DNA from 2 places in the Lysinibacillus sp. NPDC093216 genome. Region 1 is predicted to be linked to the other one. Evidence: riboswitches for the same ligand, from Rfam matches in the RefSeq annotation. Region 1 holds a riboswitch; the other holds the start of a gene.

Region 1 (8,180 bases):
ATACCTTTTTCTTATTGTTGAAAAACTATTATGTAATGATATTAAAGTTCCTATTAAATAAAGTATGGCTCTTCTGCAAAACGAGGGGTTGATTTCCGTTCCGACTGGGCGCTTTGTAGCTGACGCTTCGCTTTCGCTACAGAAAACATTTGTTGCTGACGCTTCGCTTTCGCACAGAGCAAAGCTTCCTGGGGGCGTCCGATGAGCCACTTGGGCCAACACGAGGTTGGTCACAAAGGCGTTATCACAGGACGTGATGGTTTTAGCCTTCGTTCCTCTATCGCTGATCCTCAAGAAGTCGCCCAGTCGTAACGAAGATCAACCAATGCACTTATTCTTTTATCAACAAACTAAAGAAGTATATTTTAAAGCAAAATTAAAAAATTTCACATTAGAAAAGCGCGAGAAATCATATTTCAAAATTGATTTCTCACGCTTTTTAAGGTTTTTGACCGGTTTTGCCCCAGCCTGTTTTATGCTTATTTCCCTTCTTGCCACATCTTCACTTTTTCAAAGAACATAGCAAGAGCTTGTTTATTTTGCATGTTTGGTACTTTTGCTAACAGTACTTCTTTTGGAGCATTGAATTCCTTACCTTGCTTTTGCAAAATGACAATGCTCTTTTCAAGTGCTTTATTGGCGAACATTGTATCTGGTAATTGAATAATGGCTTGAATCCAAGCATGCTTTTGAATGTATTTATGCAGTTGTTTCGACTGCTCAGACTCGAAGAGATGGGTTGGTGCTAAGAAAAATAAATAGCCTCCATCCTTCGTGTAATTAATGGACTGCTCAATAAATAAGTGATGTGCATAACTCATTCCTTCTGAAGCGCATAGTTCATAATCTAATGCGATATCTTCATTCGGATAATACCCGACCGGTAAATCACAAACAACAGCATCTGCAGGATTTACTAATAAATCTTGTAAAGCATCTTGACGGAATAAGGAAACTGGCTGCTCTGTCAAATCAGCTGTAGCTGCAGCTATACGAATAAGTAGCTCATCAACTTCTACACCTGTTGCTTCTGTTTTTCCGTCTAATAAATTCATAACTGTTAATAGTAAATTTCCTGTACCTACTGCTGGATCTAAAATAGATATTTTTTCTGTTTCTAGACGCTCCGCAAATAGTTGCTCCACAAAATAACCAACTAATAACCCAAGAGTATCAGGTGTCATTTGGTGATTCGGCTGAGAACCTTTTCTCATCCCCTTTAAAACAGCAATTTGAATCGCTTTGCGCACATCTTCCTTTGTAGCACCTTCTTGTGAAAAATTAACTTCCCCATCTAGCCATGCCTCTAAGCCATCTAAAATACCTTCTAGCAATGTAACATTATGTTCTTTTTCTATTTTTTCAGCATGTTCATTTAGCATACCAAATAACTTTTCGATATTTTCCATACACAACTTCCTTTCACGCAGAAAAGAGCCGTGACAAAAACTTGTCACAGCCCCTTTGTCTAGTAATATCTTAGCCTAAAATCAATAAATTATGCTAGTGCTTTGACAGCTGCAATTGCCGCTTCATAGTTTGGATGGTCTGTTGCTTCAGGAACATATTCCACATATGTCACTTTGTCATTTGCATCCACAACAAACACCGCACGTGTTAGAAGGCGTAATTCTTGGATGTAGACACCATATGCTTCACCAAATGAAAGGTCACGGTGATCTGATACTGTTTGAACAGCATCAATGCCTGCTGCACCACACCAACGTTTTTGAGCAAATGGAAGGTCAACAGATACAGTATAGATAACTACATTGTCACCTAAGTTTGCTGCTTCTTCATTAAAACGACGTGTTTGTGCATCGCAAACACCAGTATCTAATGATGGTACAACGCTAAACAAACGAATTTTCCCCTCTGAATCTTTTAATGTAACAGGTGATAGATCATTCGCTAATACAGTAAAGTCTGGTGCTTTGTCTCCAACTTTTACTTCGTTACCTACAAGTGTTACTGGGCCATTTTTAAATGTTACTTGTGCCATATAAACGCCTCCTAATCTTCATATGTACATAATATTACTAAATAGAGGGAATTAATTGCAACTCAGACAACTTATCAAAAATAGTTTTGAAAAAATCATTTCGAACCTATTCATCCATATTTGATTTAGGTTGCATCATTTTCCAAGCTTATCTCTATAATGTAGGGTTGATTTCCGTTCCGGCTTGGCGCTTTCCTGGGGGCGTCCGATGAGCCGCTTCACTCGCGTTGCTCGCTCCAGGGTCTCGGGCCAACAAGAGGTTGGTCACGAAAGCGTTATCACAGGACGTGATGGTTTTAGCCTTCGTTCCTCTATTGCTAATCCCCAAGGAGTCGCCAAGCCTCCACTACAATCAACTTTATCCATGGTATACGTTATTATAAATGCATCCTAATTATTGGATCTTTTTCCCAACGAACTAACTATTAATCACCTCTATCATCACTAAAATAAAGAGCTGTCTCACCGTAATGAGACAGCTCTAGTCATTATTCTTCGTTATGTTTCTCTAGCTTTTCAGGTTCTGATTTTTCCTCTAGAGGTACAGATTCAACCTTTTCCTCTTTGATTGGCAAAGATGGTTGCACAATATCTTTTTCAATATATATTTTTTCATGAACGACTGTTGTATCCGCAAAAAAATCATGTATACCTTGATTGTTCGGTAGAATGCCTACAAGAATATAAAGTGGCATAAAAATGCTGTTGATGATACGCCCAATCCAATCACGGAATAACACGTCTGACCATGTCAGCTTCTCATGTTTTAATGAAATAACACGTAATCCTAATATCATTTTCCCTAATGTTTGCCCAAAAAATTTCGTCATTAATACGAAATAACTGTAATAAAGAATAGCGGATATAATCGAAATCGGTGCATACCACACTGTGTCAGATAATGACCAATCCATTAAATAAAATATTGGGTTAACGAGAATTCCACCTACTGCTGCAATAATAATTCCGTCTATGAAAAATGCCCAAAAACGCATCCAAAAGCCTGCCGTTTTCAACGCATAATTTTTATTCGTAATTGGCTTATCTATTAGGAACGTATTCTCCATAGAGGGTGAACCTTGCATAACAATATCATTGTTTGTCATTGTACTCCCTCCTTAGTTTTCGCCATATAAGTACATCATTTTTGGTGCTTTATATTCTGCCATAATTTTCATCAGCATTTTTTCCTCTGCTGAGGGACCAAACATGGATCCAATTTTCATCCCAACATATGATGGCCAACCACCCGTATCATATGAATACTCAAATAATTCTGCGTCCTCTAAACCAAAGTCTTTACGCATTGCAGTAATTGCTGCTTCCTCATCGCCAAGCTCATCTACTAAGCCCGATTCAAGAGCCTTCTTACCACTAAGAATTCGACCATCGGCGACTTTTTTCACATCTGCTTCAGACATATTACGGCCTTTTGCCACAATATGAACGAATTCCTGATAAGTTTCATTAATCATGTCTTGCATCATAGCACGCTCTTCCGCTGTCACTTCACGCATTGGGCTAAGCATATCTTTATGTTCACCAGATTTAAACGTTTCATATTTAATACCAACTTTTTCTGCTAACGCCTGATAATTAATAGATTGCATAATGACACCAATCGAACCTGTAATTGTATCACGTTGCGCAAATATTTTATCTGCTGGCGCTGAAATATAATAACCACCTGAAGCTGCCATCGAATCCATAGTTACATAGATTGGAATTTGTCGCTCTTCTTTAATTTTCATGAGTTTTTTATAGATTTCAGCTGATTCCTTTACACCGCCACCTGGTGAATTAACACTTAAGACGATACCTTCCACAGTCTCGTCATTTAAAATATTATCTAATTGATCTAAGAAAAATTGGTGATCATAAGAAACCGATTGCCAAAATGTACTTGAGCCAACATTTTGAATCGTTCCATCAACCTTTAAGTATGCAATACGTTTATCCATATCGCCACCTTCTTTAACCTTTTCCATTACAATTAAATCGTTTCCATCCATTAAGCTATCAAAATTACTAAAGAAATTCGATTTAAATATTGCAAAGATAGTGTTGATCCCTAATGAAAACACTAATAGTACACCTGCAATTATTAAAGCTGTCCACCTTTTACCATTCATATCTTTCCATCTCCTCATAACGTTATACGATTGATATCCTAATTTGTTTCATACTTATTGCAATAATATGGCTTATCACCATAACATAGGGGTTGATCTCTGTTCCGTTTTAACAAATATCACTCCTTAATTTAAGTAAATAACCAATACTATGCAAAAGCTTTAACCAATTTAACCAACTCAACCTATTCAACTTATACTACATTATCTAATATTAAAAAAAAATCAAAGTTCATAAAAAAAGCAGGAACTTTGATTTTCGACATTATTTCCTAGGAAATTAACGATGATTAATATAATGGATTTTTTCTTGCTCACGTAATTCGACACGGCGAATTTTGCCTGATGTAGTCTTTGGTAGCTCAGTAACAAACTCAATAGCACGAGGATATTTATAAGGGGCTGTTAAAGTTTTCACATGGCTTTGTAGTTTTTTAATAAGCGTTTCATCACCAACTACACCATCAGAGAGCACAACAAATGCCTTCACGAGATTTCCACGAATTTCATCTGGACTCGCGACTACGGCAGTTTCTTTTACCGCTGGATGCTTCAATAACGCATCTTCTACCTCAAATGGGCCTATCGTATATCCAGACGAAATAATAACATCATCCCCACGTCCTTCAAACCAAAAATAGCCATCTTCATCTTTATATGCACGATCTCCTGTAATATACCAATCGCCTCTAAATTGTAAATTTGTACGTTCGGGATCGTTTAAATATTTCTTAAATAACGCGGGTGATTCACAGTGTACAGCAATATCTCCAACTTCTCCAATTACAGTGGGATTTCCAATATCATTAATAATTTCAACAGTATTACCCGGAGTAGGCTTACCCATTGAGCCCATTCTAGCCTCCATCCCTACCATTGTTCCAACAAGTAATGTATTCTCTGTTTGTCCATAACCATCACGTACTTGTAAATTAAAGACTTCGGAAAATACTTTTATCACTTCACTATTTAAAGGTTCACCCGCTGACACAGCCTGACGTATCGTACTTAAATTAAAGTCTTGCAAATTTTCAAGACTTGCCATAAATCTGTATTCGGTCGGTGTGCAACACAGAATATTTATATTAAATTTTTCAAGCAATGCAAGGTATGTTGCCGCATCAAAGTGACCTTTGAAAACAAATGCTGTTGCACCACTTCCTAAAGTAGCAAGGAACGGAGTCCAAATCCATTTTTGCCATCCTGGTGCTGCTGTAGCCCAAACAATGTCACCTTCTTGTACACCTAACCAATTTGGAGCAGTAGTTCGCAAGTGCGCATAACCCCAGCTATGTGTATGAACCGCTGCCTTTGGATTGCCTGTTGTACCACTCGTATAAGCTAAAAATGCAATGTCTGTACTCTTAGTCGGCGTAGAACTTATGTAAGTCGTCGGTTGATTTTGCATTTTTTCAAGCAGCGGCTGCCAAGGTTCCTGTGCATGACCAATGACAAATTGCTGTATTTCTTGTAATTTCCCCACATTATCGAATTGTTCAATATAAGGCTCAAATGCTACAACGCCTTTTGCATCGGCATGATTGATTCGATATTCAATATCCTTAGTTCTCAGCATTTCTGAGCTAGGTATAATGATTAAGCCTGCCTTTAAGGCAGCAATATAGACGATATATGCTTCAACTGATCTGGGCACCATGACCAAAATAACATCACCTTTTTTTAAACCTTGAGATGTAAATACATGTGCTGCCTGGTTCGCCTTTTCAAGTAAAGCTCGATATGTTAAGTACTGAATTTCCTCATCTTCGTTATAAACTAATAATGCATTTTTAGTAGAATCCTGTGCATATTTTTCAATTTCCTCTGAAATGTTATACCATTCTGGTGCGATTAAATCTTCTCTTTTCATGGCAAATGCCCCCTTTTGTACGCTCATTATAAAACTCAATTTTTATCATTTTCAATGGAATTCACTCCAATTCATTAAAGTCGTGACAACTATCATGTTCTGCTATATGGCATCAGTCACGTATTAGTACTATCAATTTCGACTTAGCTTTAGTGCCGTTTTCGCAATGAAGAAAAAAACTCCCTATTGAACACGAGTGAATAATATGGTACATTTTGGTCAACTAAAAGCAAGATTGCAGGGGGACTCATTTAGAGTTGAGAAGGTAAAACCTGACCCTTTGAACCTGTTAGTTAATACTGACGTAGGGAGCAACTCACATCTATTTACTGATGAAAGGCTCTTTTGCGTGTTTTTTTCTACACGAAAAAGAGCCTTTTTTGCACGCTTACGTCCATCCAACAAGGAGGACTTAAAATGGTATTTCATACTATCCGTAAACAAAATCCACTTATTCATTGCATTACTAATTATGTTGTGGCTAATTTTCAAGCAAATGGCTTATTAGCAATAGGCGCTTCACCAGTTATGGCAGATGACAGTCATGAGGTTGAAGAAATGGTCGCAATTTCCTCAGGCTTATTGATAAATATCGGTACCCTTAACGAGCGAATGAAAGAATCAATGTTACTTGCTGGAAAAAAAGCAAATGCCCTTGGTATTCCCGTCATTTTAGATCCTGTTGCTGCAGGTGCAACAACTTACCGGAAACAAACGGTACAACAATTACTTGAGGAAATAAATTTTGCGGCTATTCGTTGTAATATCGGAGAGCTTGCAGCTATAGCCGATGTAGAATGGCAACAAAAAGGCGTAGATAGTGGGAGTGGTTCAATTTCTTTAGAAGTTGAGGCACAAAAAGTAGCTCAACTCTACGATTGTATTGTTATTGTGACCGGTGAAAAGGATTTTATTACTGATGGCGAACATCAGCAATGGGTTACAGGTGGAAATTTTCAAATGACAGAAGTTACTGGAACAGGTTGCTTATTGAGCGCCATTTGTTGTGCATCCTACGTCGCAGGAAATAAACCATTCGACCAATTGGTAGAAACATTATCGCTTTATAAAAAAGTGGCTGAACAAGCCGCTTCTTCTACTTCATACATTGGCGATTTTCAAATTGCAGTATTGAACGAACTACATCGCCTTTCCAAGGGTGGTGAACAATAATGCATATTGTAACAACAATTGCTGGTTCTGATAGTGGTGGCGGTGCAGGCATACAGGCTGATTTAAAAACATTTCAGGAATTAAAGGTGTTTGGAACGTCTGTTATTACAGCTTTAACCGCTCAGAATACACTTGGTGTATCGGATGTCTTACCAATTGAAGTTAGTTTTGTTGAGAAACAACTCCAAGCGCTAGTCGAGGATTTTTCAATAAGTGCCGTTAAAACCGGAATGCTGTTTTCCTCTGAAATAATTCAATCAATTGCACAGATTTTAGCTGAAAGAAATATTCCGCTTATAGTAGATCCTGTCATGATTGCAAAAGGCGGTGAAAGTTTATTACAGCAAGAAGCAATTGAGGTATTACGCAGTTGTTTGCTTCCTTTAGCAACAGTCGTAACACCGAACATTCCTGAGGCAGAAACCCTTTCTGGAAGGACAATCAATTCTTTAACAGATATTAAAGAAGCAGCTAAGGTCTTATTACTAATGGGCGTTCAATGCGTCATTATTAAAGGCGGTCATTTAGAGGATAAATGTTATGCTACTGATTATGTATTTTTCCAAGATGGTCGATCATTTTCCATGCAGTCCACTCGTATTGCAACAAAAAATACGCATGGTACAGGCTGTACGTTTTCCGCTGCATTAACTGCTTTTATTGGTCAGGGACTACCTTTAGAAGAAGCGATTGAGGAAGCTAAAAAATTTATTCAATTAGCAATAACTCATGATTTATCTATTGGTAATGGACATGGTCCTACAAATCATTTTGCTTATCAAAACTTGAAGGATTCCTGCGAGGTGATTATTCATGAAACGTGACGATCTACAGCTATATTTTATAATGGGTACAGGTAATGTTTTCAAACAAGAGCCATTAAACGTTTTAGAGAAAGCTCTGCAATCTGGAATTACTATGTTTCAATATCGTGAAAAAGGACCAAATACATTAACTGGGCAAGCATATGAAGATTTTGCTCGCAAATGTCAAAAGCTCTGTC
Region 2 (8,180 bases), on a different contig from region 1:
CTTAATGGATGATTTATTGCAATTACCACCTAGTGATGATTATGTATTTGTACGACTAACAGATGCTACGTCAGTAACTTCGCCGATGGAACGTATTCGTACGGTGTTTCCTAATGCGATGCATGTTGAGCGAAAAGTAGCACGCCAAGAGGTATCACATGAAATTCAGACGATTGAGACAGAGAAAATAGAAGACATCGATTTATTCCGATCATTTTTTACAGATATAATTGGCGTACAGCCAGATCAAGATACAGAGCGTCTATTTACAGAAATGCTACAAGAATTATTAGATGAGGAGCGGGAGACAGTAAAATGAAGCCTTTAAAGTTAACGATTACTGCATTCGGTCCATATAAAAATACAGAGGTTATTGATTTTCAACAGCTTGGTGAACAACGTCTATTTGCGATTTCTGGAAAAACAGGTGCTGGGAAAACGACGATTTTTGATGCTATATGCTATGCACTTTACGGATCGGGTAGCGGTGAAGATCGTCAGGATACTGCTATGCTACGAAGTGGGTTTGCAGATGATGATATGTATACTGCAGTGGAGCTCGTTTTTGAAATGCATGATAGAGTCTATCAAATTTTACGTCAGCCAGGTCATATTAAAGCAACAAACAAAAGTGTTACTGGTAAGAAAATTGAACTGGCTGAAATCAAAGGAGACACGCTTGATTATAGTATTGTAGAAAAGCAGCAAACGCTTGAGGTAGATAAAAAGCTACAGGATATTATCGGCCTCACAAAGGATCAGTTTAGTCAAATTGTTATGCTGCCACAAGGTGAATTTCGCAAGCTGTTAACCTCAGATTCTACGAATAAAGAAGTTATTTTGCGTAAAATTTTTAAAACAGATCGCTTTGGTGCGATAACAAAAAGACTTGATGCGAAACGAAAAGAAGCGGAAAGTGATTTACTGCGTGCTCAACAATTAAAGGAACATCTTCTTGGCCAAATTGCAGGCGCTTTACCACAGCGTTCGTCATCTTTATTTACTTGCATTACTAATAATACTGAAAATATGCATCAGCTGAAGAAGGCTCTGGAAGAGGAGCAGACCTATTATACGGAATGTATACAATTGGAACAGCAACGCTATAAAGAGGCTTATGCACATCATCAAAAAGAGCAAGAATTTTATAGTAGAGCGAAAACACTGAATGAGCAATTTGATGAGCAAACTAATCGTCAGAATCGCCTACAAGCATTGCTAAAAGACCAAGATATATATAGCGCAAAAGAACGCGAAATTGCATTAGCAGAGAAAGCCGAGCGTCTTGTCATACTTGAACAACAATGTATCGATTTACGTGCTGAGCAAAATCGTAAAGAACAATCCTATCAGCAAGTGATGACAGAGCAGAAAAACACAGAAGCTCAGTTAAAAATAGCACAGGAAAAGTTTCACGTTGAAGAGGCGAAAGAACCTGAGCGTCAACACGTTCTACAACAGGAATTACAGCTACAAGCATTATTGCCGACATTCGAGGCGTATGAGAATAATCTGCAGCAAATGCAAATAACTGAACAATATGTTGCAACAGCAAAGCTAGCAGTAGTCGATAATAGTAAAATCGTAGAAACAGGACAAATGCAAGTTCAGCAATTAGCAAAAACAATTGAACAATATGAAAATCAACTTCAGCCATATGAAAGTTATTTAGAACAGCTACCGAAGCTAAAAGAGCAAGTATCGTTACTAGCGCAAGTTGAAAAATATACGAGAGCGGTTGCAACTGCAGAGCAGGATGTAGCCACTACTAATGTCCATTATCAAGAAAGTAAGCAGGCTCTTCAAAAGCTGGAGCAACAATGGATTGCGAGTCAGGCAAGTATTTTAGCACAGCAACTTAAGGACGGAGAGCCTTGTCCAGTGTGCGGTAGTACAACACATCTCGAAACACATCGTGAGCAATTAGAGATGATCGAATTAGCAGAGGTGGAGGCTTTACGAGGAAAGGCTAGTACTGATGAGCGCAAGTTTTTAGAAAAAGAAGCTTTATTGAACTCTACAAAGCATCTTCTACAAGAGGCGCTAGAACAGATAGAGACGAATGAGATTGATCAATCGAATCAAGCACAAATTGTAGCCTCCTTGCAAAACGTAGAGCAACAAATAACAATCTTAAAAGTAGTGAGCAATCAATTGTCTGATGTACGTATGCAACAAAAAGATCATCGTACACGAATGGAGCAGCTACAAGAAAAGCAATTAAAACTAGAGCAATATTTAGCTGAGAAGACAAAGGAATTGACTAAGGAACAAGCAATTGTGGAAGAGCAGCAAAAGCATATTCCAGAAAATCTTACGACGCTGCAAGCATTGAAACAGGCAATCGCTGATATAGGGTCACAAAAGGTTGCATTACAAACCGCGTGGAATATTAGCCAACAAAGTCTGCAATCTGCCAAGGAAGCAGCAAATAATGCTAGAATGACCGTAGAAATAGCGAAACAGGCATTTGAGGAATTAAAGCTGAAAATGGATGAAAAGCGCGAGCAATTTTCAGTAAGTATGACGGAAGCGGGCTTTGAAAACTATGAAGAATTTGCTACTGGGAAGCGAAGCATGCTGCAAATAGAAGCTTTACGGAAGGCTTGCAATGATTATGCACTACAAATCCACACATTACAGGTACAAATTACTGAGGGCGAGAAGCACCTTAAAGGGCAAGAGAAACAAGATTTAACGGTAATGGAAGAAAAGCTAGGGATGCTGCGTGTCACATATGAGGAAGCCTTCAAAGTATTGCAGCAAATGGAAGGATTTGCGAAGGCTTGTGTAGACTTTATCGAAAAAGTTGAGGAGACCGAACGGGAGATTCATTTACTTGAAAAAGAGGCAGGACGAGTGAAGGAGCTCTATGCAATGTTAAATGGACAGAATGCGAAAAAGCTGTCTTTTGAGCGTTATATTCAAATCAATTATTTAGATAAAATTACAGAGGCAGCAAATGTCCGGCTTTATCATTTATCCAACGGTCAATTTGAGCTACGACGTTCTGATCGCTTAGAAAAGCATGCTAAGCAAAGTGGGCTTGGACTAGATGTGTATGATGCTTATACAGATCAATTACGAGATGTGAAAACACTATCAGGGGGAGAAAAGTTTAATGCTTCTTTAAGTCTTGCCCTTGGGATGGCAGATGTCATTCAAAGCTTTCAAGGTAATATCCGCATTGAAACGATGTTTATTGATGAGGGCTTCGGTTCTCTCGATGAAGAAGCATTAAATAAGGCGATTGATACGCTTATTGATTTACAAGATTCCGGACGCATGATTGGAGTCATTTCACACGTTGCAGAGTTAAAAGCTACAATGCCTGCTGTGTTGCATGTTGAAAAAGCAATGAACGGTCACAGTCAAACATATTTTGAAGTGAAATAACAAAGAGGCGTATTTCTGTTTATATGGAAATACGCCTTTTTTGTTATTTTTTTGTTACGTTAGGATTTGTTCCTTTTTTTGCAGCGATTACTTTTTTGACAATCGGGATAACGATAGGTGCTAATTTTACAGCGGTTTTAACAACTTTAGATACTTTCACAAAATAACAGCTCCTTAAGTACTATCTGTTTAAGGAGAGGTTGAGATGAAACTTATCGGATCACGCGAACAGCCTGAACAATATTCCAAATAACGACTCCTAATGAAACGAGAATGTAAATTGCGAATGAAGCAAACCAAATGATAAGAAAATTATTACTACCGTCAAAATTGGTGTTGAATGATAAAGTTGAGAAGACAAAGACTGCAAAGAATATGATTCCGAATGCGACTGGAATTATATGCGAAATCAGTGCTCGAATAGAGTGCCTCTTTACGTCGCTATCTTTTGTAACAAAGTAAACGACTAATGGCACAATAAAGGGTGCGAATAAAATACTGAGATAACTAAAGGCAGATAAAATTTTTTGGTTCTCCATAGTAGTACCTCCTTTTTTAATATTTACGCATGAAAAACGATAAAGTTTCAAAAAAAAATGTGGAAGAGGTTGTAATCGTAACAGTGTTTGCGTACAATGAGGTTGTTCAATTAAATTAAGATGTAACGACCACAAGGGGAGCTGATGATGTCAGCTGAGACTGGGCACGTAATGCCTTGACTCTTCGAACCTGTAAGTTAACACTTGCGTAGGGATTGTGGATAGAAACCGACACTTTTACGATGTGAGGCTCTGTCCTGGCATCGTTTTTTTATCTTTATTGATGCCAGATAGGGACATATTTGCCAACTGATTTCTATTCCTGCTCTTGTATCCTACATCGGAACAAAGGAGAGAATATTTATGGACAATAAAAAACTTTTAATGCTTGTGGAGATTGCGATATTCGCAGCGATTGGCCTTGTACTAGATCAGGTTTCCTTTAAAGTATGGGCACAAGGCGGCTCTGTTAGTCTAGTGATGGTACCAATAATTTTAATAGCATTCCGCTGGGGCCTTATTCCTGGCCTGACAACGGGATTACTTATTGGTGTGATGCAAACAATGTTTGGCGCCTATATTATACATTGGCTACAAGGATTACTTGATTATGGTGTTGCCTTTACAGTAGTAGGCTTGGCGGCCGTTGTTCGCCGACCAGTGCTCGATGCTGCCAAAGATTTAAACAAAAAGAAAATGGCACTTTATATTATTGTAGGAACTGTATTAGCGGGCTTTTTACGTTATGCAGCACATACCATTGCGGGCGCTGTATTTTTCTCAGAGTATGCTGGCGATCAAAATGCGTGGATTTATTCAATCATCTACAATGGAACATATATGCTACCAGCAACGATTTTAACAGCGATTGTCGGTGTTCTACTATTTACAGCAGCACCTCAATTAATGCAACGAAAATCATAATTAGTATGCCCTTCACATAAGTGGAGGGTTTTATTATTATTGAAACTAGAACACCCACCTTTTATACCCTAAAAAGAATCCAAAAGGCGGAGGATTTTTAGAGCTAGATAGGGATGGCATTTGTTAAAACGTATCCATGGATATAGTTGATTGGAGTGGAGACTGGGCGACTCTTTGGGGATTAGCAATAGAGGAACGGAGGCTAAAACCATCACGTCCTGTGATAACGCCTTCGTGACCAACATCCTGTTGGCCTAAGCGGCTCATCGGACGCCCCCAGGAAGCTTTGCTCTGTGCGAAAGCGAAGCGACAGCAACAAATGTGTTTCTGTAGCGAAAGCAAAGCGTCAGCTACAAAGCGCCCAGTCGGAACGGAAATCAACCCCACGCTATAGTGAAGAGCCTGTTTTTCAGCACTTTACAATTCATGATGGCATATAATATTTAAAGCGTTTAGCGTTTTTTGTATAAAAAGTTATGTTATATTAATGAATAGACATTAGATGAAAGGGACGTTAAAAATGATTGTAAAAACGCAAGAAGAGATTGAAGCATTTAAAAAAATCGGCCGTATTTGTGCTGAAATTCGTGAGGCAATGAAGGCTGCTACAAAACCAGGTGTAACAACACTTGAATTAGATGAAATTGCAGGTCGTATGTTTGCAGAAGCAGGAGCAATTTCTGGACCTAAAGGGGAGTATGATTTCCCAGGATACACATGTATTAGTGTGAATGAGGAAGTCGCACATGGTATTCCAGGTAAACGTGTGATTAACGAGGGAGATATCGTAAATATTGATGTATCTGGTTCATTAAATGGCTATTTTGCTGATACGGGCATTTCATTTGTAGTTGGTGATGGCTATGAGGATAAAGAAAAGTTATGTCGCGTAGCTAAAAGTGCTTTCGACCGTGCGATGACAAAAGTAAAAGCTGGATCAAAATTAAACCAAATCGGTAAAGCTGTTGAGCGTGAAGCATATGCCAATGATTTAACAGTGATTATGAACCTAACAGGTCATGGTTTAGGTCGTTCTTTACACGATGAGCCAAATCATATTTTAAACTACTACGATGCTTGGGATTCAACAATTATGAAAGAAGGCATGGTGCTTGCAGTCGAGCCATTTATCTCAGCGAAAGCGGAGCATATTGTAGAGTCAGGTGATGGCTGGACATTCGTTACGCCAGACAAATCATTAGTTGCTCAAATCGAGCATTCAATTATCGTTACTAAAGACAAACCAATTATTTTAACTTCTCTAGATGAACAATAAAAAAGCTAAAAATCCTGCTAACCAATTTATTTTTGGTAGGCAGGATTTTTTTTAATAAATAATATACCGACAAGTAGCACTCCGCATAAAAACAAGGCTGCAGTTGTCACAAGTAGCTCATCAAAACCATTATGTAATGCGACCCCGATATAGGACCAGATAAATACACTTGGGTAGATAATATCAAAATAATGGAATCCAATATGTAGCGCTATTGCTGCTCCAACTGTTAGTAAAATAACTGCCCAAAGTGGATCACTAAGGCCAAGACCATTCCATTGATAAGATGTTAGCGTAAAGCTTACATTTGTCATTAGGCTAAATGTAACCCAGGCTAAATAAATCGAGAAGGGTATACGACCTGTGAGTGAATTATTGCTGAGAGGGTACGTTTTGTACAACTTAAATAAATACAGTACTAAAGCAAACGTACTGATAATTGACATGATAAATAGTTCGTGATGCCAAACAACAATTGCTAACGCCTGCATAATACATATGCTACTATAGAGAACAGTCTGTTGAATAGATGTCTTTTTTAGGTTCATGACTAACCAATAACCAAGTAACATGTAAACCACAATCCAAATCATATAACTAACATTAAACGGTGCAAATATTACTGGAAAACGATTTAAGATCTCTAAAAAAGAATGATCGTTTATTTTCATGAAATAGGATGAAAAGGTTAGGATGAGTGAGACAATAAAAGTTATTGTCATCAAAAAAAATCGAGGCATGTTTTCTCTCCCTTCGTGTTAAATTGTATAGGGAAAAGACAAATAAGTATAGGACTGTAACATTATATTTTCATTATAACGGAAATTTCCAACAATGTATCGTGTTGTTTCGTTAAAAATATCTACAATTTACCATTTGAATAGTTATTCATATATTTCTTTAGTACAATGAGAATATTCAAATGTAAGGAGTGAAGTTTTAATGACTCAAAATTTAAATGATCTAGATTTATCAGTTAAACTGGATAAGAAAATGTATAAAAAGAAATTAAAAGTACTCCAATATGAAATGTTAAATGCTCAACAGTTTTTATTAAAAAATAAAATTGGGTTAATTTTAGTTTTTGAAGGTATGGATGCTGCTGGCAAGGGAGGCGCTATTAAGCGTCTAATTGAACGTGCCGATCCACGTGGCTATGTCGTGCATCCAATTGCAGCACCTCAGCCTCATGAACTACGCTATAATTATTTACAACGTTTTTGGCGAAAGCTGCCACAGCATGGACAAATCGCTATTTTTGATCGCTCATGGTATGGTCGTGTATTAGTTGAGCGTATTGAAGGATTTGCAACAACAGAAGAGTGGTCTCGTGCATACGAAGAAATTAATAATTTTGAAAAGATTTTAACATCAGGAGATTATATTGTTATTAAGTTTTGGCTTCAAGTATCTGATGAGGAGCAGCTTAATCGTTTTAAAGAACGTGAAGAGGATCCGTATAAGTCTTGGAAGCTAACAGATGAAGATTGGCGAAATCGTGAAAAAACACCTCAGTATATAGAAGCTGCGAATGAAATGTTTGAGAAGACCGATAAGAAAAGTGCGCCATGGGTTCTAGTACCAGGTGACGATAAACAATATGCTCGTGTACAGGTGTTGCAAGAAACATTAGCACATATTGAACGTGAGGCAAAAAAACGTGGCCTTCATTTAACGAATGTATTAGGCAAAGCACATTTAGAAGATGCTGAATCATCTAGCCTTGAATTGCTAGAGGAGAAGCCTAAAAAACAAAAACAAAAAGTGAAATAATATTATGGATGCTGTAACAACAAGACGAGATGTTTTAGTTGTAGCAGCATCTTTTTTTACATACAATAAAGTAAAACTGCAATTAGTGGGTGTTTCTTCCATTGGTAAATGAGCTCAGGCATTAAAACGTATTGATAATTATCGGAAGGTTAGTGTGGAAAAATGGTGCTTAAAATTTGGAGATTATTAAGGAAAAAGGGTGAAAATGTGGTATCAATTCAAGGAGGGAAATGCTACATTCGCACATTTTATGAAAAAGATGCACAAAGTTT

What was found. Region 1 has a riboswitch for thiamine pyrophosphate ahead of thiM (hydroxyethylthiazole kinase). Riboswitches for the same ligand answer to the same signal wherever they lie in the genome.
Region 2: linked by a shared signal. The riboswitch ahead of thiT (energy-coupled thiamine transporter ThiT) and the one ahead of thiM (hydroxyethylthiazole kinase) in region 1 are both predicted to bind thiamine pyrophosphate.

What each region holds. Positions count from the first base shown of each region.
Region 1 is NZ_JBNNVB010000008.1:109,171-117,350, reverse strand. It holds gene ACQKOG_RS11720 (class I SAM-dependent methyltransferase) at 480-1,409, opposite strand; gene tpx (thiol peroxidase) at 1,499-2,002, opposite strand; gene ACQKOG_RS11710 (hypothetical protein) at 2,211-2,396, shown strand; gene ACQKOG_RS11705 (RDD family protein) at 2,491-3,108, opposite strand; gene sppA (signal peptide peptidase SppA) at 3,121-4,134, opposite strand; gene mbcS (acyl-CoA synthetase MbcS) at 4,415-6,004, opposite strand; TPP riboswitch at 6,234-6,332, shown strand; gene thiM (hydroxyethylthiazole kinase) at 6,422-7,177, shown strand; gene thiD (bifunctional hydroxymethylpyrimidine kinase/phosphomethylpyrimidine kinase) at 7,177-8,001, shown strand; gene thiE (thiamine phosphate synthase) at 7,991-8,180, shown strand, end outside.
Region 2 is NZ_JBNNVB010000013.1:37,096-45,275, reverse strand. It holds gene ACQKOG_RS15150 (exonuclease SbcCD subunit D) at 1-319, shown strand, start outside; gene ACQKOG_RS15145 (AAA family ATPase) at 316-3,396, shown strand; gene ACQKOG_RS15140 (DUF4870 domain-containing protein) at 3,609-3,935, opposite strand; TPP riboswitch at 4,060-4,168, shown strand; gene thiT (energy-coupled thiamine transporter ThiT) at 4,299-4,859, shown strand; gene ACQKOG_RS15130 (hypothetical protein) at 4,983-5,126, opposite strand; gene ACQKOG_RS15125 (hypothetical protein) at 5,153-5,299, shown strand; gene map (type I methionyl aminopeptidase) at 5,380-6,135, shown strand; gene ACQKOG_RS15115 (hypothetical protein) at 6,162-6,875, opposite strand; gene ACQKOG_RS15110 (polyphosphate kinase 2 family protein) at 7,078-7,908, shown strand; gene ACQKOG_RS15105 (GNAT family N-acetyltransferase) at 8,071-8,180, shown strand, end outside.